3 regions of the Microbacterium hatanonis genome follow, and region 1 is predicted to be linked to each of the others. Evidence: predicted binding sites of a transcription regulator. Region 1 holds the regulator's gene; each other region holds the start of a gene.
What was found. The regulator HrcA, encoded in region 1, represses chaperone genes, less so after heat shock. The targets are predictions, from matches to a motif close to TTNGCACTCGNNNNNNNCGAGTGCNAA.
Positions count from the first base shown of each region.

Region 2: a site for HrcA is predicted at 4,490-4,516, ahead of groES (co-chaperone GroES). Genes of this name have one in related genera too.
Region 3: a site for HrcA is predicted at 1,706-1,732, ahead of groL (chaperonin GroEL). Genes of this name have one in related genera too.

Region 1 is NZ_VRSV01000001.1:1,457,316-1,464,269, forward strand. Features, by position in the region: gene FVP77_RS07010 (PhoH family protein) at 1-904, opposite strand, end outside; gene FVP77_RS07015 (HIT domain-containing protein) at 897-1,244, opposite strand; gene FVP77_RS07020 (16S rRNA (uracil(1498)-N(3))-methyltransferase) at 1,294-2,025, opposite strand; gene dnaJ (molecular chaperone DnaJ) at 2,028-3,155, opposite strand; gene hrcA (heat-inducible transcriptional repressor HrcA) at 3,209-4,249, opposite strand; gene hemW (radical SAM family heme chaperone HemW) at 4,344-5,561, opposite strand; gene FVP77_RS07040 (DUF1990 domain-containing protein) at 5,561-6,211, opposite strand; gene lepA (translation elongation factor 4) at 6,222-6,954, opposite strand, start outside.
Region 2 is NZ_VRSV01000002.1:1,383,172-1,390,125, forward strand. Features, by position in the region: gene FVP77_RS16580 (helix-turn-helix transcriptional regulator) at 1-2,346, opposite strand, end outside; gene FVP77_RS16585 (Hsp70 family protein) at 2,370-4,205, opposite strand; gene groES (co-chaperone GroES) at 4,605-4,901, shown strand; gene rarD (EamA family transporter RarD) at 5,115-6,053, shown strand; gene FVP77_RS16600 (ABC transporter substrate-binding protein) at 6,301-6,954, shown strand, end outside.
Region 3 is NZ_VRSV01000001.1:434,762-441,715, reverse strand. Features, by position in the region: gene groL (chaperonin GroEL) at 47-1,666, opposite strand; gene FVP77_RS02140 (cold-shock protein) at 1,848-2,048, opposite strand; gene FVP77_RS02135 (LytR C-terminal domain-containing protein) at 2,185-2,778, opposite strand; gene FVP77_RS02130 (DUF3263 domain-containing protein) at 2,814-3,068, opposite strand; gene FVP77_RS02125 (DUF2332 family protein) at 3,078-4,079, opposite strand; gene msrB (peptide-methionine (R)-S-oxide reductase MsrB) at 4,154-4,561, shown strand; gene FVP77_RS02115 (nitroreductase family protein) at 4,558-5,121, shown strand; gene FVP77_RS02110 (hypothetical protein) at 5,210-6,169, shown strand; gene FVP77_RS02105 (hypothetical protein) at 6,206-6,571, opposite strand; gene FVP77_RS02100 (DUF7882 family protein) at 6,575-6,931, opposite strand.

The sequences.
Region 1 (6,954 bases):
CGGCGCTCGTGAGGTACGCGAAATGGATGTCGTCGATGTCGCGCAGCACGCGGGTGACCAGCCGCAGCCCGGAGGCGCCCATCGGGAGGTCGACCTGGGTGATGTCGCCGGTGACGACCATCCGCGTGCCGAATCCGAGGCGCGTGAGGAACATCTTCATCTGCTCGGGCGTGGTGTTCTGCGCCTCGTCGAGCACGACGAATGAATCGTTGAGCGTGCGCCCTCGCATGTAGGCGAGCGGTGCGACCTCGATGGTTCCCGAGGCGATGAGCTTCGGCACGATCTCGGGATCCATCATCTCGTTCAGCGCGTCGTAGAGCGGCCGAAGATACGGGTCGATCTTGTCGGTCAGCGTGCCCGGGAGGAACCCGAGCCGCTCGCCGGCCTCGACCGCGGGGCGGGTCAGGATGATGCGGCTGACCTCTTTGCGCTGGAGCGCCTGCACGGCCTTCGCCATCGCGAGGTAGGTCTTGCCGGTGCCGGCCGGGCCGATCCCGAAGACGATCGTGCTCTCCTCGATCGCGTCGACGTAGGCCTTCTGGCCGAGAGTCTTCGGGCGGATGACCTTGCCGCGCGACGACAGGATCGCCTCGCCGAGCACCTCGGAGGGGCGGGGGCCGCCTTCCGAGCGGAGGATGCGGCTCGAGCTGCTCACATCGGACGGCTCGAGCCCGTGTCCGGCCTTCGTCATGGCGATGAGCTCTTCGACGAGAGCGAGCGCCCCGGCCACGACTCGAGCCTCGCCGCTGAGGGTGATCTCGTTGCCGCGCACGAGCACGTCGACGCCGGGATGCTCCTTCTCGACCACGCGCAGCAGCCGATCCTGGGGACCGAGCAGCTGAACCATGGCGACCCCGTCGACGTAGACGTGCTCGACGACGGTCTCGTCGAAGGATTCAGGCATTCAGGCTCTTCTCGTCGAGGTCGCCCGCGAGGACGTGGGCGTGCACGTGGAAGACGGTCTGGCCGGCGCCGGCGCCGGTGTTGAAGATCAAGCGGAACTCGCCGTCGGCATGCTCGGCAGCGACCGTGTGCGCGAGGCCGACGACCTCGGCCAGCAGCGCCGGGTCGCCGGCGGCGAGCTCGACGACGTCGCGGTAGGCGGCCGTCTTCGGGATCACGAGGAGGTGGACGGGTGCCTTCGGAGCGATGTCGCGGATGGCGAAGACGTTCTCCGTCTCGGCGATGATCTCCGACGGGATCTCGCCCTCGAGAATGCGCGTGAAGATCGAGGTCTCGGTCATGGAAACAGTCTACCGACGCGGGGTCGGGCGGATCCGGCGGCGGCCGACGTCACCATCGTCCGAGCGCGACGCTCACGACGGCGAGGGCGGCGGCGCCCGCGGTGGAGGTGCGGAGCACCGTCGCCCCGAGCCTCACCCGCACGGCAGCGGCCTCTTCGAGAGCCGTGAGCTCGGCCGGGGAGATTCCCCCCTCCGGACCGACGACGAACACGACGTCGCGGGTGTCCGCATTCAGATCCACCGCGCTGAGGGGCGACTCGGCCGACGGCTCGAGCAGCAGCATCCGGGTCGAGCCGGCCAGCGCGGCGAGATCGGCCGTGCGGGCGACGGATCGCACCTCGGGAACCCACGCGCGATGCGCCTGCTTCGCGGCCTCGCGCACGATGGTCGTCCAGCGCGCGATGCCCTTGTCGGCCTTGCCGTCCCAGCGCGACACGCTGCGCTCGGCCTGCCAGGGCACGATCTCGTCGACCCCCAGTTCGGTCGCGGCCTGCACCGCGAGCTCGTCGCGGTCCCCCTTCGCGAGAGCCTGCACGAGGATCACTCGCGGGCTCGGAGCCGGCTCGTCCCGGCGAGCATCGACTCGTACCGTCACCTCGCGAGGACTGACGGCCGTGCTGCGCCCGGTGAGCCAGACGCCCCGGCCGTCGCCGACCGTGACCTCTTCGTCGATCCGAAGACGTCGAACGGATGCTGCGTGGTGGGCCTCGGCGCCCTCGAGGACGACGTCATCGCCGGGCTGAGCCGTCGTCGCGGCGTCGGAGAGGAAGTGCAGCGCCACGGTCAGACGTTGCGGAAGCGGTCGCGCAGCTTCGCGAACAGGCCCTGGTGGAACTCGGCCAGGTGCGGTGCGGGGGCCTTCGTGCGCTTGGCGAAGTCCTCGATGAGAGCGCGCTCCTTGGCGTCGAGCCTGGTCGGTGTGACCACGTGCACCCCGATGCGGAGGTCGCCGCGCTGGGTTCCCCGCAGCGGGGTGATCCCGCGGCCCTTGATCGTCAGCACGTCGCCGCCCTGGATGCCCGCACGCAGCTCGAGATCGACCGAGCCGTCGAGGGCGTCGATGGTGGTGTTCGTGCCGAGGATGGCGTCCGACATCGACACCTCGAGGGTCGCCAGGAGGTCGTCGCCGTCGCGGCTGAAGGTCTCGTGAGGAGCAACCGTGACCTCGAGGTAGAGGTCGCCGTTGGGCCCACCGGCGGGTCCGACCTCGCCGGAGCCGGGCAGCTGCAGCCGCAGGCCTGTCTCGACACCCGCCGGGATGTCCACCGACACGGTGCGACGAGCGCGCACGCGCCCCTGACCCTGGCAGGTCGCGCAGGGGTAGGGGATGGTCGTGCCGTGTCCCTGGCACGTTCCGCACGGCTGGTTCGTGACGACGTTGCCCAGGAGGCTGCGCACGGTGCGCTGGATGTGCCCGCTGCCATGGCAGATGTCGCAGGTGACCTCCGAGGTGCCGGGCTGGGTGCAGGCTCCCTGACAGGTCTCGCACAGCACGGCGGTGTCGACCTCGAGGTCGCGGTGCACGCCGAAGACGACGTCGTCGAGCTCGAGCGTGACCCGCACCAGGGCGTCCTGTCCGCGTTCGCGACGCGAGCGCGGACGCGGACCACGGCTTCCGCCTCCGCCTCCGCCCCCGAAGAACGTCTCGAAGATGTCACTGAAGCCGCCGAAACCGGCTGCTCCCCCGGCTCCGCCGAATGCACCGCCGTCGCCGCCCATGTCGTAGCGGCGACGCTGCTCGGCGTCGCTCAGCACGTCGTACGCGTGGGTGACGAGCTTGAACCGCTCGGACGCGTCGGCGCCCGGGTTCACATCGGGGTGCAGCTCGCGCGCGAGACGGCGGTATGCCTTCTTGATCTCGTCTGAGCTCGCGTCGCGCGCGACACCGAGAACCTCGTAGTGGTCAGCCACATTCGCCTTCCTGCCCGCACGCGGCGGGGATCGTCAATGGAACGGAGCCCGCGTCAGCGGGCGTTCTCGTCGTCTTCGAGCATCCTGGTCAGATGGTGGGCGACGGCTCGGACCGCCGCCAGATGCGAGGGGTAGTCCATACGCGTCGGGCCGAGCAGCCCGACCCGCGCGCCTGTGCCCGATGCGTCGTAATCACTCGCGAGGACGGACGCCTCGATGAGGCCGAACGGTTCGTTCTCCCGCCCGATGCTCGCGGCGAGTCCCTTGGCGTCGACCACCATCTCGGTCATGAGCTTCAGCAGCGTGACCTGCTCCTCGATCGCCTCGAGGAGCGGGTAGATGCTGCCCCGGAAATCGGACTCGCGACGAGCGAGAGTCGCCGCTCCGGCCATCACGAGACGGTCTTGGCGGAACTCTTCGAGTTCTTCGGCGAGCACTCTCAAGATGGCGTGGGCCGCCGCATCCGTTCCCGTCGCCGGCACGATCGAGGCGGCGAGCAGGTCTGCGATCCGCTGCGTGGCGTCGCCGACGAGGTGCCCGACGACGACCGAGGAGACCCGAGCTCGCAGCTGGGCGAGGTCGGCCTCGCTCGGCTCTTCGCGCACGAGGGCGATGCGCTGCGAGACCCGGCCGGTGTCGGTCACGACGATCACGAGCAGTCGCCCGCCGCCGAGATCGACGAGTTCGACGTGGGTGACGTTCGCGCGGGCGAACGACGGGTACTGGACGATCGCGACCTGCCCGGTGAGCTGCGTGAGAGCGCGCACCGTGCGCGAGAGCAGATCGTCGAGGTCGCCCGAGCCGTCGAGGAACGACGCGATGGCGCTGCGCTGCGCGGGGCTCAGCGGACGCAGATCGGCGAGGTGGTCGACGAAGACGCGATAGCCCTTGTCGGTGGGGACGCGCCCCGACGAGGTGTGGGGGGCGGCGATCAGCTCCTCGTCTTCGAGGAGCGCCATGTCGTTGCGGATGGTGGCGGCCGACACACCGAAGGCATGGCGCTCGACGATTGCCTTGCTCCCGACGGGCTCGCGCGTGTCGACGTAGTCCTGCACGATCGCACGGAGCACCTGGAGTCCGCGTTCGCTGACCATGGTCCCCTCCGCTCTGTCGCTGTCGTGGGTCGGATTGGCACTCGCGCGCCGTGAGTGCCAATTCTAGCTGATCGGGTCGCGCGGGGCCCCGAGCTCACGCCGTGAGCGTGCGCACCACCGTATCGGCCAGCAGCCGGCCGCGGCGAGTCAGCACGACCCGTCCGGCACCGGCGCCTTCCGCCGCGACGAGTCCCTCATCGACCAACGACGCCACGGCGCGAACACCCTCGTCGGTCAGCTCGGTGAAGGGAAGCCCCTCGCGAATACGCGAGCGCAGCAGCACGGACTCGAGTCGCCGAGCCGTGGCATCGGGACGCTCACGCGCTGCCGCGGGCGACTCCCCGAGCGCGAGCCGCTGGGCGTACGCGGCGGGGTGCTTCACGTTCCACCACCGCAGACCCGCGACGTGGCTGTGGGCGCCGGGCCCGAACCCCCACCAGTCGGTTCCGCGCCAGTACGCGAGGTTGTGACGTGATCGCCGGGTGTCGTCGCGCGCCCAGTTCGAGACTTCGTACCAGTCGAACCCCGCGGCGGCGAGGAGATCGTCGGCCAGTTCGTACATGTCGGCCTGCAGATCGTCGTCGGGCGCGACGACTTCTCCGCGACGGATCTGGCGGGCGAGCTTCGTACCGTCTTCGACGATGAGCGCATAGGCCGAGAGATGATCGGGGTGGAGCGCGACGGCGGTCTCGAGCGATGCGCGCCAGTCGTCGAGCGACTCACCGGGAGCGCCGTAGATGAGGTCCACGCTCACGGCGAGGCCGGCATCGCGCGCGGCCGCCACCGCGGTCGCGACGTTCGCCGGGTCGTGCGTGCGGTCGAGCGCGGCGAGCACGTGGGGTCTCGCCGACTGCATGCCAATCGACAGGCGCGTCACTCCGGATGCTGCGAGCTCTCGCACGACCGCGGGGGTCACGGTGTCGGGGTTCGCCTCGACGGTGATCTCCGCACCGTCGGCGAGGCCGAAGGCGTCGGTCACCCCGGCCAGCATCCGTCCGAGGTCGCCGGCCGGCAACAACGTCGGGGTGCCCCCTCCGAAGAACACCGTCTGCGCGGGGCGGAGCGCACCGGCATCGCCGAGCACGCGACGGGCGAGAGCGATCTCCTGGCCGACCGTGTCGGCGTACTGATCCTGTCGCGCACCCTGCAGCTCGGTCGCGGTGTAGGTGTTGAAATCGCAGTATCCGCACCGCACCCGACAGAACGGCACGTGCAGGTACACCCCGAACGGCGTCGACGGATCATGACCGAGGTCGTCGGGGAGGGCGCCGTCGGGAGGTGCGGGATCGCCGAGAGGGAGGGCCGAGCCCATCAGGCGGGCGTCGTGTACATCGGAGAAATCGCTCGCAGGTACCGCGAGAACAGCTCACGCCGGCGCTGACGCACCATCGCCGGGAACAGCCGATAGAGGAACGCCACCGGACGGTCGAAGGCGCGCACGGTGAACCAGACCTCGTCGTTGTCGCGCCATTCGAGCAGGAAGAGCTCTTCGCCGCTGACGACGGAGCCGCCGACCGTGCCGAGGGCGAAGCCGACGCGACGCGGCTCTTCGATGACCGAGATGACGCGCGCCTCGGCGTCGGCGCGGTATCGCCCGGCGTGGCCGTGCAGGTGCACCGTGGTGCCCGGACCGACGAACGGTGTGCCGTCGGCGGCGAAACGCTGGTCGGACTCGAGCCGACTGGGGGCTATGGGCCTGCCCTCGCCGTCGTACCCGACGCCCGTGTACGACGGACCTGCGGCCGGACGCACGTCGGCGAGAGTGAGACCGCCCTCGCGCTGCGCCGACCAGCTGAGCAGAGCCTCTCCCGCGACCGTGAAGCGGTCCTCGCCGCTGCCGATCCGCCACGCTTCCTCCGCCGGCACGGAGCGCTCGGGCGGGTACTGCATCAGGTCGGAGGCCTGGGTGGCTCCGACGGCGGCATAGTCCACCGTCTCGTCCTTGAAGGTTCCGCGACGCATGACCTCAGCCTTACTTCTTTTCCTCGACGTCGCCCGAGAGGGCTGCGATGAACGCGCCCTGGGGGACTTCGACGCGACCGATGGTCTTCATGCGCTTCTTGCCCTCCTTCTGCTTCTCGAGGAGCTTGCGCTTGCGGCTGATGTCGCCGCCGTAGCACTTGGCCAGAACATCCTTCCGCATGGCGCGGATGCTCTCGCGTGCGATGATCCGCGCGCCGATCGCTGCCTGGATCGGGATCTCGAACTGCTGACGAGGAATGAGTTTGCGGAGGCGCTCGGTCATCAGCGTGCCGTAGGCGTAGGCCTTCTCGCGGTGCACGATCGCGGAGAACGCGTCGACCTTCTCGCCCTGCAGCAGGATGTCGACCTTGACGAGGTCGGCGCTCTGCTGACCCGAGGGCTCGTAATCGAGACTGGCGTACCCCTGGGTCTTGCTCTTGAGCTGATCGAAGAAATCGAACACGATCTCGCCGAGAGGCATGTTGTACCGGATCTCGACGCGGTCCTCGCTGAGGTAATCCATGCCGAGGAGCGACCCGCGCCGCTGCTGGCACAGTTCCATCACGGTGCCGACGTAGTCCTTCGGCAGCAGGATCGCGGCCTTGACCATCGGCTCCTGCACGGAGGAGACGCGACCATCGGGGTACTCGCTGGGATTGGTCACGGTGACGGTCTCGCCGTTGTCGGTCGTGACCTCGTAGACCACGCTCGGAGCCGTGGCGATGAGCTCCAGACCGAACTCG
Region 2 (6,954 bases), on a different contig from region 1:
CTTGCCCTGCAGCACGAGCTCGGCGACCTCGCGCTCGCGGGGGCTCAGCGAGGCGCCGGGAGTCGCGGGGGGAGTGGACACGGTCTGCTCCTCCGACTCTGCCGGTGCCGAGGCCGCGCGCGGATCCTCGCGGGGATGCAGCTGTCGCGCGCACGCCAGCAGGCGCGAGATCGCGCGCTTGTCGTCCGTACGGCCGGCGGCGTGTCCGGCGAGCCGTGCGCCGTCCCACGCGAGTCCGACCGATGCGAGGCCGAGCGCCGCGGCCTCGACCACGTCAGGGTCGACCTTGCCGGCGAGCACAGCCGTCCAGACTCTGCCGGCCTGCGCCATCTGCGCGGCGAGCGGGTTCGTGCCGGCCGCCTCGACGAGCGCCCGAGCGTGGGGGCGAAGATCATCGGGCTGCCCGCGGAGGATGCCGCGTTGGATGCCGGTCCAGTGCAGGGGAACGCCCCATACGCTGCCCTTGCTCAAACGGGCGACGTTCTCGAGCGCACGCTCGAAGTGGGGGTCCATGCGGGCCTCGTCTCCCACGCGGACCGCCGCCAGCACGAATTCGCCGAGGGGGAGGATGCTGAGAACGTCGAACTGCGATCGCATGACGTTCGACCGTGCGCGTCGCCACTGCGCGGTCAATTCGCCGAGATCGCCGTACCGACGTGCGATGGCCACGGAGAGGGCGCTCGCGAGCGTCGCGTCGCGGGGTGAGAGCGGCCGGGGGGTCGCCAACGCCTGCGCCAGTGCGGCCTCGGCATCGGCGCGGTGCTCGCACTGCAGCGACACCCACGAGCTCCACAGGAGCAGACGCGGGCGGGCCCAGGGCCCACCGTGACCGCGGGCGACCGCGTCGGCGATGACCGAGTGAGCGACGTCGAGCTCGCCGATGTTCAGCGCCATCAGCGTCGCGATGACGGCAGGCAGCTCTCCGATCGGCGCCGCGGTTCCGGATGCGGTGTACACCTCTGCGGCGCGCACCAGATCGACCAGTGCGTACTGCGCCGAACCGGTCGTGCTCTCCTGGACTCCTCGCGCCACCAGGCCCAGGGAGACGGAGAGGGTGGACGGCATCGCCGGCGCTCCGTCATGGACCTTCTTCGCGTCGTCGAGGGCGACGGGGTCTCCCGCAGCCAGTGCCACGGTGGCAGCCCGGGCTGCCGAGTCGCTTCCGAGACGACCCGAGGCGCGGTAGACCGCTGCCGCCGATTCGAAGTCGCCGCGGGCGGCCCATATCGACGCCGACAGGTCGATGGCGCGGTCGCGGTCGGGGTGAGCGGTGCCGAGGTCGATCCCCTCCAGGAGAGCCGCGGCCGTATCGATGTCGCCGGCCACCCAGGCGGCCGATGCCTCGCGGATGCGCACCGACAGCGGATCGGCTCCGGCCCGGCCGGCCCGGCGGAAGAGCTCCGCCGCCGCGGCGGCGTCCCGAGACAGACTCGCGTCGCCCTGTCGCAAGAGCATGGCCGCGATCCGGTCGTCGCTGATGCCGTCGACGATCCCGTCCTCGAGATCGGACGCGGTGGGCGTCGATGCCACGTACAGGTCGACGATGCGGGCGATGGGGAGTGTCGCACGTACCGCGTCGATCACCAGGGGGACGGGTCTGCCGTTGCGCTGCAGCATCCCTTCGCTGAATCCTGCGAAGAGCAGTTCTTCCGACGCCGTGGCCGCAGAGGAGGGCGAGAGGCTGACGGCGACGACGGCCTCGGCCACCGCCTCGTCGATGCCCGCGAGCCGGTGGGCGATGACGTCCTGCAGATCGCCCGTGATGTGACGGTGGTCTCCCGAGCCGTCGCAGCCCGCGTCGTGCACGCGGATCGCCTCGGCGACGAGCCACGGCGTTCCCGCCGTCAGAGCGAGGATCGCTTCGACGCACGCGTCTCCGAGGCCGGGCAGCTCGGCCAGGTCGTGGTGGCTCAGATGACCGAGCACGACAGCGGGGTGCGCGCGCTCGATGGTGTCGGCGAGCTGACGCATCACGGCGGTGCGAGGCCAGGGCCGGGAGGCCACGACGATCTGCGCAGACGGATCGGCGAGCCAGTCGATCAGCGAGCCGAGCCTGCGTTCGTCGAGCCGGTGCGCATCGTCGACGAAGAGAACATCGGCGCCATCGAGTTCGGCGGGATCGGAGTTCGCCCGAAGGAGGGCCGACGTCACCCCGCGGTCGGTCAGTCGCCGGCGGGCGTGGCGCAGCAGGAGCGTCTTGCCGGAGCCGGCCGGACCGGTGATGATCGCCCGGCGCGGTTCGTCCCCGGAGTCGATCAGCGCATCGAGCTGCGCGCGCGCGGCACCGCCCCACACGGGGGCGACGGATCCGAGCGTTGCGAGGTCGAAAGGGCGTGACGGTGTCATGACGTTTCCCCCAGTCATCCGCGTCAGACGGCCGAGGCGGTCTCGGTGGGGGTGCTCTCCGGTGCCGGAGCCGGAGCCTCGGTAGCCGGCGGTGTCTCCACCGTGGGCTCGGGGTCGGGTGTGACGGGCGGGGTCGACGGCTCCTGCGTGGGTTCGGTCGTCGGCGGCGTGGTGACCGGCGGTGTGCTCGGTTCCTGGGTCGGCGTCGTGGTCGGGGTCGTCGTCGGCGTGCTCGGCGTCGTCGTCGGGGTGGTCGAGCCGCCACCGGTCGAACCGCTCGGCGTGCTCGGTTGTCCGGTCGACGGGCTGCCGCCCGAGCCCGTGGCGGGGTTCGAGTTCGAACCCGCCTGGTTCGACGTCGAGGGGTTCGTCGCTGCGTTCGGCTTGCCGGAGGCGCGCGTCGGCGTCTTGGAGGTGTTCGACTTCGAGGTGTTCGTCTTGGGCTTCTGCGCAGAGTTGTTGGGTGAGGACGGCGCGGCGATCTCGAGAACCGGGACGTCGCTGATCGGTGCGTTGACGCCGAAGGGCGTCTCGACGATCTCATCGTCGGAACCCATCGCGGAGAGGCTGCCGGCGGCGAGGGCGTCGTTGAAGAACGCGGCGCCCGAGCCGGAGGCCAGTACCGGCTGATCGGCATTGCCCGCCAGGGCGGCGACGCCCGAGAGCGTCACACCCGCCGCAAGGACGACGACGCCCACCGTGACGGCCGCGGCGGCGGGTCCGCGTCCGAACCAGCGGACGCGAGACTTCTGCTGAGGCCGGGGTGCGGGTACGTGCCGGGCATCGTCGAGCAGCGTCGACAGCTCTTCGGCGGGGTCGGCCTGCGCGCGGGCGAGTGCCGGGGGGAGCTCCTCGCCCTCGAACTCGGCGGCCGCGGCGCGAGCGGCACCGAACGCGACGACGGCTTTCGGGTCTGCGTCGACGGCGATCGCGACGTCGACGCGCTCGGAGAGCAGCTGGGCGACGCGGGGGATGCGCGACGAACCGCCCACGAGGAGGATCGCGTCGAGGCGATCCGCGCGGACGGACGCCGATTCGATCGACTGCTCGAGAGCGTCGGTCGTGCGCTCGATCTGCGCCTCGATCATCGCCTCGAACTCAGCGCGGGTCACGCGCACCGAGGTCGAGCGCCCCCCGAGCAGCACGGGGATTACGGTCTCCGAGTCGAACGAGAGCGACTCCTTCGCATCGACGCACTCCCGGCGGAGGGCGGCGAGGGCGACCCGTGCTCCCGGGTCGGTGGCCAGGACGTCCGCGGAGATCCCCGCGGCCGTCATCACGTGCCGCAGGAGCAGGTCGTCGAAGTCTGCGCCGCCGACGTCGGACAGACCCGACGCGGGGGAGACGATCCGCAGCGCGCCCTTCTTGTCCTTGCGCACGACGACGGCGTCGAACGTGCCGCCGCCGAGGTCGTAGACCGCGAGCGCCCGACCGGTCTCGAGCGGATTGACGTGGTCGTAGTGACGCGCCGCAGCCTCCGGCTCGGGAATGAGGTTCACATCTCGCCAGCCCTCGTGGGCGATGGCGGCGCCGACGCGCTCGGAGCGGTACTCGCCCCAGGCGGCGGGAACGGTCACGCTGATCGCCGACGGTGAACGGCCTTCGCGCTCGATCACCGTCTCGGTGACCCAGGTCACCACGTGCGCGTAGAGCTGCTCGGCGGTGAAGCTCTGATCGCCCGCGACGACGGGCACGTCGTCGCCGACGCGCCTCTTGAACTCGCGGATGAGTCTGTCGGGCTGTGTCAGCCCACGGCGCTCCGCGGCATCGCCGAAGAGCAGGCCGCTCTCGCCGACGAACACCGCCGTCGACGCATGGTCGGAGTGCCTTCCCAAGGGCACCGAAGTGACTGTCGTCATTCCCCCGGAATGCTGCGAGACAGCCGCAGCCGTCCGAGTCATTCCCACATCGATCGCAAGAAAATATGGAGCACGCATGTAACCGAATTCCCCCTCGACGAGCGCGCGCTAACGCCTCGCCAAGAAACCGAAGCACCATAGCTTCGGGTTCTCTTCCAGTGCCGGATCGTGCCCCTTACGACTCCGACGTCGTTTGGACATGATTACACACGCCCGCGGAGGAGAAAAGGGGGGTAGCGCTCGGGGCGCACGATATGCAATACGCGGTCACATCAGGACGCGCACTGGCACTCGCGTTGCGAGAGTGCCAGCACTTCCCTAGACTCGGGTTTAGCACTCTCCCCGTGTGGGTGCTAATGAGTCTTCCGTACCGAAGCGTCAAGAAAGAAGAGGTAGACCGTGTCGGTTTCCATCAAGCCGCTCGAAGACCGCATCGTCATCCAGCAGGTCGAGGCTGAGCAGACCACGGCGAGTGGTCTCGTCATCCCCGACACCGCCAAGGAGAAGCCCCAGGAGGGCGAGGTCGTGGCTGTCGGCCCCGGCCGCATCGACGACAACGGCAACCGTGTTCCGATCGACGTCGCCGTCGGCGACCGCGTCATCTACAGCAAGTACGGCGGCACCGAAGTGAAGTTCGGCGCCGACGACTACCTCGTGCTCTCGGCGCGCGACGTCCTGGCGGTCGTCGTCCGCTGATCGTCTCCTCGTGAGTCGGGAAAGGCCCGGATGCTTCGGCATCCGGGCCTTTCTGCGCGCGACGAACACACGCACGTGCCGTGTGGGGCGGTTCCTCCGTTGCAAGGGGCGCGTACGAAGGAACCGTCGTGATTGTTTCGGCGCCGACGGTCGATCGGATTGACCCCGCCGCGGGCCTAGGCTGGCAGCGTGAACGACCGTGCCGGTGCTTCCCTGACCGCGACGCGGACCCCCTCCCGTGAGATCGCGATCGGCGGCGTCTACGCCTTCGTCGCCTACCTCCTCTGGGGATTCCTGCCTCTCTACTTCCTGACCCTCGCGCCCACCGGCGCCTGGGAGGTCGTCGCCTGGCGGATCGTGCTCTCCCTGGCGTTCTGCGCCATCCTGCTCTTCGTCGTCCGCGGCTGGTCTGCGCTCTGGCGGATCGTCCGGCAGCCCCGACTCCTCGGGCTGACCGCCCTCGCCGGAGCACTCATCTACGTCAACTGGCAGGTGTTCCTCCTCGGCACGCTGAGCGGTCACGTCATCGAGACGAGCCTCGGATACTTCATCAATCCGATCGTCACGGTGCTGCTCGGGGTCCTCGTTCTGCGGGAGCGACTGCGCATCACGCAGTGGATCGCCATCGGCATCGCCGTGGTGGCGGTGCTCGTCATCGTCGTGGGCTACGGCACGTTCCCCTGGATCGCGCTGTCGCTGGCCTGCTCCTTCGGGCTCTACGGCCTCGTGAAGAAGAAGATCGGACCGGCCGTCGACGCCGTCAGCGGCCTCACGCTCGAATCCTTCTGGCTGTTCCCCATCGCGATCATCCAGCTGTGCGTCGTCGCGGCCACGAGCGGGCTCACCCTCTTCACCGCCGGTGCCGGCCATGCGGCGCTTCTGCTCATGGCGGGCGTGTTCACCGCGACCCCTCTCCTCTTCTTCGCGGCGGGCACCCGGCGCGCGCCCCTCACCCTGGTCGGGCTCCTGCAGTTCGTCGCGCCCGTGCTGCAGTTCGTCACCGGGGCCTGGCTGCTCGGCGAGCCCATGCCGTTCGAGCGGTGGGTCGGGTTCGCGCTGGTGTGGGTGGCGCTGGCCGTCCTGACCGTGGACTCGCTCATCGCCGCGCGGCGCGGCCGGGCCGCCGTCTCGGATGTCGCCGAGCTGACCTGATCTCCGCCGCGGCGCCGCGCGCAGCGTCCGTCGAATGTGCCCGATTCCGCCCGGAGAGCCCGAAATCGGGGTCTCGCCCGGCCGAAACGGGCACTTTCGACGTTTCGCGAGGGTCGGCGCATAACGATTAGGTCGCGTTACACATCGTTAACGAACGGCAACACTGCCGAGACGAACGGCCGAATAGGTTTAGGGCACTGGGCCGGTCCCCGAATCGCGCCCGCAATCATTCACAGCAAGGAGCAACATGAGCGTCATTTCACGTTCGCGTGCCGGCAAGGTCCTGGGCGGCATCGCCCTGGTCGGTGTCAGTGCGCTCGTCCTGGCCGGCTGTGCCGGTGGCGGCGGAACCGCGGAGTCGTCGTCGCCCAACGCAGAGGTTGGTGGAGACCTGACGCTGAAGATCGGCACCGCGCTTCCGCAGACCGGCAACCTGGCCTTCCTCGGCCCGCCCGAAGAGGCTGGCGTCGCCTACGCGGAGTCCCTCATCAACGCCGAGACCGCTACGACGGGTCTCACGCTGGAGACCGTCTACGGCGACTCCGGTGACACCGACAACAAGGCCTACGAGACCACGATCCCGCGCCTCCTGGGCGAGGACGTCTCGGCGATCATCGGAGCGGCGTCCTCGGGAACGTCGCTGCAGTTCATCGACCAGGTCGTCGGTGCAGGCGTCATCCAGTTCTCCCCGGCTAACACCTCGGACGCGTTCACGACCTACGACGACAAGGGGCTGTACTTCCGCACCGCCCCGTCGGACGTCCTGCAGGGCGAGGTGCTGGGTAACCTCATCGCCGAGGGCGGCGCTCAGACGCTCGGCCTCATCGTTCTGAACGACTCGTACGGCACCGGTCTCGCCAAGTACGTCTCCGAGGCCTTCGAGGCCGCCGGCGGCGAGGTC
Region 3 (6,954 bases), 1.0 Mb from region 1:
CCCCTCCGAAGTGGAGGGGCCGTTCTTTTCGACTATCGAGCGTGGATCAGAAGTCCATGCCGCCGGTCGGGTCGCCGGCCGGAGCCGCCGCCTTCTCGGGCTTGTCGGCGACGACGGCCTCGGTCGTGAGGAACAGGCCCGCGATGGATGCTGCGTTCTGCAGCGCCGAGCGCGTGACCTTGGCCGGGTCGATGATGCCCTGCTCGAAGAGGTCTCCGTACTCGCCGGTCGCGGCGTTGAGGCCGTGTCCGACGGGGAGCTCCGCGACCTTGTTCGCGACGACGCCGGGCTCGAGACCGGCGTTCAGCGCGATCTGCTTGAGCGGAGCCTCGATCGCGACACGCACGATGTTCGCACCGGTCGCCTCGTCGCCCGTGAGCGAGAGGGTCGCCAGCGCGACCTTGCCGGCCTGGATGAGGGCGACGCCACCACCGGCGACGATGCCCTCTTCGACGGCGGCCTTCGCGTTGCGAACGGCGTCTTCGATGCGGTGCTTGCGCTCCTTGAGCTCGACCTCGGTCGCCGCACCCGCCTTGATGACGGCGACGCCGCCGGCGAGCTTGGCGAGGCGCTCCTGGAGCTTCTCGCGGTCGTAGTCGCTGTCGGTGTTCTCGATCTCGCGGCGGATCTGGGTCACGCGACCCTCGATCTGAGCCGAGTCGCCCGCACCCTCGACGATGGTCGTCTCGTCCTTGGTGATGATGACCTTGCGCGCACGGCCGAGCAGGTCGGTCGTGGCGTTCTCGAGCTTGAGGCCGACCTCTTCGGTGATGACCTGGCCGCCGGTGAGGATCGCGATGTCCTGCAGCTGCGCCTTGCGACGGTCGCCGAAGCCGGGAGCCTTGACGGCGACCGACTTGAAGATGCCGCGGATCTTGTTGAGCACCAGAGTCGCGAGAGCTTCGCCCTCGACGTCCTCGGCGATGATGAGGAGCTCCTTGCCCTCCTGGATCACCTTGTCGACGATCGGGAGGAGATCCTTGATGTTCGAGATCTTCTGGTTCGCGATCAGGATGTAGGGGTCTTCGAAGACCGCTTCCTGGCGCTCGGGGTCGGTGACGAAGTAGGGGTTGATGTACCCCTTGTCGAAGCGCATGCCCTCGGTGAGCTCGAGCTCGGTGCCGAAGGTGTTCGACTCCTCGACGGTGACGACGCCTTCCTTGCCGACCTTGTCGATGGCCTCGGCGATGAGCTCGCCGATGGCGGGGTCAGCGGCCGAGATCGATGCGGTCGCGGCGATCTGAGCCTTGCCGTCGACCTCCTTCGCGCTGGCGAGGAGCTCATCGGTGATGGCCTTGACGGCCTTCTCGATGCCCTTCTTGAGCGAGATGGGGTCGGCGCCGGCTGCGACGTTGCGCAGGCCTTCGCGGACGAGTGCCTGAGCGAGCACCGTGGCCGTCGTCGTGCCGTCACCGGCGACGTCGTCGGTCTTCTTGGCGACCTCCTTGACGAGCTCGGCGCCGATCTTCTCGAACGGGTCGTCGAGTTCGATCTCCTTGGCGATCGAGACGCCGTCGTTCGTGATGGTGGGAGCGCCCCACTTCTTCTCGAGCACGACGTTGCGGCCACGGGGGCCCAGCGTCACCTTGACGGCGTCGGCGAGAATGTTGAGGCCGCGCTCGAGACCGCGACGGGCCTCCTCATCGAAAGCGATGATTTTTGCCATGTTTTGTCGTCCCTCCCGGACGTTGGGTAGACAGAGTCTTTAGCACTCAACGAAGTCGAGTGCTAATCCCATCTTGGCACTCTCCCCTAGGGAGTGCAAGCTGCGGGGAGGGTCCCCGACGCAAAGAGAAACGCCGCAGCATCCGAGACGGGATGCTGCGGCGAAGACGTGGGGTGACGGGTCAGACCACGCGCACCGATTCGGCCTGGGGGCCCTTCTGTCCGGCGCCCACCGTGAACTCGACCGCCTGGCCCTCCTCGAGGACGCGGAAGCCGGTCATGTCGATGTTCGAGTAATGGACGAAGACGTCCTGGCCATCACCCGCGGTGATGAAGCCGAAGCCTTTTTCGGCGTTGAACCATTTGACGGTGCCCTGGGTCATGCGACTCTCCTGATGCTGTGCGACGAGCCCCATGTTAGGCACGGCCCGCCCGGCCGATCACCGTCCGGAGGCATACTGTGACACGCGTGCATCCAAGTGTTTACGCGCCGGAAACACAGGCCCCGCGAACCGGGCGTCAGGAGGCGGGAGTCGCTCCCGTGACCCGGTCGGTTCCGATCACGACCACCAAGCGCACCGCCTGCGTCTCGTCGGCCTCGGTGGCGGGATTGTCCTCGACCGGATAGGCGTCGTACTGCGAGCTCTGCGCGACCTGCGCACCGCCGATCACATCGGCCACCCCCAGCGCCGCCGCCTCGTCGTCGGTCTGCGAGTAGTAGACGGTGGTCGTCTCGAACGACCCGCCCGCGTCACCCGGCAGCACCGATTCGGCGTTCCAGCCCGCGGTGACCAGGACATCCTTGGTCTGGGTGGCGAGCCCCTGCTGCCCGGACGCGTTGAGCACGATCACCGTGGAGGTGGTGTCGACGACGGGAGCCACCTCGGGAAGGGGTGCCGCCGTCGGAGCGGTCGTCGGGAACAGCGCGATGCGCCCGGAGACCACCAGCGAGCCGAAGATCCCGGCCGCGACGAGCACGATGGTCGCGACCACGGCCCACAGCAGGATCACGCCGCCGCGCAGGCGGGGGTTCTCGGAACGGTGCGCTCCGACACGGCCGGTCTCGTCTGCGAGGTCGTCGAAGCGGTCTCGCGGATACGTCGGGTTCGGCACCCGACGATGCTACCCGCCAGCGCCCAGCAGACCCGTCAGCGTGACGCCGTGCGCGTCACCCGGGCGGCGCGCGCCGCCTCCCGCGCCTCGCGGAGTCGGCGAAGGCGTCGCACGAGCATCGGATCGTGCTCGAGCGCGTCAGCCGTATCGATCAGTCGTCCGAGCAGCTGGTAGTAGCGCGCCGGCGGCATGCCCAGGTCGGCGCGGATCGCCTCTTCCTTCGAACCGTCGTGCCGGCGCCATTCGGCCTCGAAGGCGAGCAGGGCGCGGTCGCGGTCGGAGAGGGGCACCCCCTCACGCTAGCTCCGTGTCGCGGAGTTTCCGCGCAGCCACTCCACGCTCGCGCCGAGCGGATCGACCGAGGCCACGATCTCGCCGTCGAGACCGAGAGCGAACCTGCCCGGCCACGGCTCGGGTACGGCCGTCCATCCGTCGTGCAGTCCCGGTTCATCGATCGTGACCCACCGTCCGGCTGCGCGCGCGGCGGTGATCATCGCCGCGCGGTCGCGACGGGGAACGTGCGCGAGCACGCCCGGGGTCGTGACGACCAGAGTGGCGTCGCGGGGGGCGAGAGCGGCGATCTCCGCGAGGAGGCCGGATGCGTCGCCCGCGGCCATCAGCGCAGGCTCGGCCGCGGCGATGTCGAGCGCAGCGGTGATCCGCTCCGCGCGGCCGGTCTCCCCCGGCCACGCGAGCCCCGTGATCCAGCGGCGGTCGTCGGGATCGCGCGCGTCTCGCGGGTGCAGGTCGATCCCCGCCCGCCAGACGATCTCGGGCATGCGCAACGGGGGCGTCCCGACGAGGGCGCTCTCGAGCACGACGGCGCTGACGCCCGCGGCGGGGTCGAGCGCCACGATCCCGTCGTCGGTCGCGTAGCGGTATGAGTATCGATCGGGATAGAGGCAGAGACCGGCGCTCGCCCCCACCTCCAGCAGAGCGATCGGGCCGTCGACGAGCGAGAGCGCCGGCAGCAGCGCCGCGCAGCGCAGCGGCTCGTTGGTCTGGATGCTGCGCGCCGAGCACTCGGCGACGACGACGGCGGCGTGCGCGGCGAGCCACCTCGCCCACGCGCGGTAGTCGCTCTCGGGCGCCCCGAGCAGACGTGTCACGGCGAACACCAGAGGAGGTTGACGATGGGTCTCGGGGATCCGCGCGAGCACCTCCCGCACTTCGGCGTCGGAGGCGACCCCCGCCGCCCAGTCGGCGTACAGGGCGGAGCGACCCGGCGCCTCGACCTCGGCGAATCGGCGGTACCTCGCGCCGATCGCGACGTCGAGGGCGGTCGCAGCATCCTGATCCACTCCCCCATCTTCGCGGCAACGCCGGGCCCGCACCGCGCGGCATCGGGTTGAATAGACGTGGAAAGGATCCGCAGATGACATACGCCGTCAGCAAGACCGACGAGGAGTGGCGCGCAGAGCTCGGCGCCGACCAGTACGCCGTGCTCCGTCAGGCCGCCACCGAGCGCGCCTGGACGGGCGAACTGCTCGACGAGAAGCGCGCCGGACTCTACGCCTGCGCCGCGTGCGGAGCCGAACTCTTCCAGAGCGGCACGAAGTTCGACTCGAACTGCGGTTGGCCGAGCTTCTACGAATCGGTGCGTCCTGAGGCGGTCGAGCTCATTGCCGACAACACGCTGGGGATGGTGCGCACCGAGGTGCGCTGTGCGAACTGCGGCTCGCACCTCGGCCACGTGTTCCCCGACGGATACGGCACGCCCACCGGCGACCGCTACTGCATGAATTCGCTCGCGCTGGAGTTCACGCCCGGCGACGACGCATGAGCGCGACACTCGAGGCCGTCCGTTCTCGTCGATCGTGGTCGAAGGTCACCGACGTGGCACCGACGCGCGCCGAGCTGGAGGCTCTCGTCTCGGCGGCGGGGCGTGTCGCCGACCATTCGTCCCTCCGGCCGTGGCGCATCATCGAGCTGCGCGGCGACGACCGCGAGGTCTTGGGCCGGGCGATGAACAAGGCCACCGGGCACAAGGGCGTCTCGTCCAAGCCGATGCGCGCACCGCTGCTGCTGGCCGTGGTCGCCAGCTACCGCAAGAGCAAGGTGCCCCGCTGGGAGCAGGAGGCCGTCGCCTCCGGCGTCGCCCACGTGCTGAGCCTCCTGCTCGACGACGCCGGCTGGGGCGTGTTCTGGCGCACCGGCGACTACACCCGCAGCAAGGCGGTCGCGAAGGCGCACGGCCTGGAGAAGAACGAGGAGCTGCTGGGCTGGCTGTACGTCGGCGGCAAGCCTCCCGTGAAACGCGAGGCGCGCCGCAAGGTCGTCGACGCCACCCGCCACCTCTCGCGAATGCCCGTCCGTAAGAAGGGTCGCGGGGAAGACTCCTAGCGGCGAGATCACGCCGACGACCTGCGACCACGCGCGGTAGCATCCCGAGAGGGGCCACCGCTCCGGGATGAGGTCGATGATGACGCCGATGTTGTGGAGTGCCGTGGTCGCCGGCGCACTGATGGTGGCGGTGGCGGCTCCCGCACCGTCGGCAGCGACCGAGCTGAGCGTGAGCACGTCGGAGACGGTGTTCGTCCAGGACCTGTTCGCCGATGACGCCGCCGGAGACATCGAAGTGCGCGGCTGCGACGAGGATCAGCCGGTGGAGTTGCGCTTCGCCTACGATCGCGGCGAGATCGACGACCTCGCGCTGGGTGTGACCTCGCGCGACGGTGTCGCCCGGCTCTCCGCGTCGTCGGTGTCGCCCTGGCTGCGGTTCTCCGGTGCTCCTGCGGGCGGCACCGTGACGGTCTTCGCCTCGTGCGCCGGACCGGTGTCGGAGGCCTCGCTGGAGATCCGCTCCGCGGTGCTCGAGCTCCAGGTGGCCGGGGACACCACGGTGACGTCACTGAGGTCGGGGGTCGTTCCCCCTCCGGCCGTCGTCGGATTCTGTCGCGAAGAGATCGTCTTCAGCGCGGTGTACGCCGCGCCGGTCTCGGCCGACCCCGACGGCCCCGTCGTGACCACTCCCATATTCACGGCGACTGTGGCCACCGACGAAACCGGACAGGCGAGCATCCCGTGGGCAGAAGCCGTCGCGGTCTGGCTCCGCGAGGAGGCCCCCGAAGGCGATGAGGGCTCGGTGGTGCTGACGGCGCAGTGCGCCTCGCCGACGAACGTCACCTCCTTCATCGTCCCGCCGCGCGCGCTCACCGACCCCGAGCCGTCGCCGCCCGACTCCACGGCCGTCCCCACGCCGGCACCGGCGGTCGAGGCGGGCCCTTCGACCGACCCCGCTCGGCTCGCCGAATCGGGCGGCGTCGTCGACACCGCGCCCGTGTGGATGGCAACGGCACTGCTGAGTGCGGGCATCGTCACGCTGCTCGGCTTCCCTCGCGCATCTCGGCGTGGTTCAGCCGTGAGCGTGCTCCGCACCCCGGAGCGCTGACCCGTCGGCGCAGGGCGCCTCGCTCGGGTCACGCGCTCACGACGTGCGGAACCCGTCGAATTCGATGTCCCAGTGGGCGTCGGAGACGTGCTGGTCTCCGGCCTGCGTCTCGTCGGCGCTGTCGGCCCGGCGAGGGAAGCTGCGGTGAGCTCGCAGGCGAACCGCGGCGTCGGAGAAGTCGGGCGCCTCGCCGTCCCAGTCGGTCGGCGCCGACAGCACGTCGTTGCCCACCCCGATGACGAGCTCGGCTTCGCTGTGCTCTCCGGTGTCTTCGATCACGATCGGGATCCGGACCGCTTCGGCCTGGCCGTCGTTCGCGACGGCGGCGGTCAGTGTGACGAGGGCCTGGGCCACGTCATCGGTGGTGAGGACGGTTTCTCCGGCATAGGTGATGCAGCGCATCCCTCAAGCGTGGACGAGGCCGTCCGCTCCCGACCCGCCGTTGCGCCGACCGGCTCCATGCACTAACCCGACGAAACCTCTGAGGTCCAACCCGTTGGGGCTGTATGCCTCGTCGAGCATCTTGTCGAGCACCTCGCGGTCGATCTTGTCGAGGCGTGCCGCGTACACCTGGATCACGAGCGGCACCGACGGCGCGATCCACAGGCTGCGGTAGCCCCCGGTTCCTTCGAGCCCCACGGAGAGCATGAACGATTCGGACCGTCGGAGCTTGGTGGCCACCACGATGCGCAGCGGCAACAGGATCTCGTCGGGGATGTCGTAGCTGGACTTCGCGTCGTTGTTGTATGTCAGTCGTCCCACGGGACGGATGCTACGACCGACCT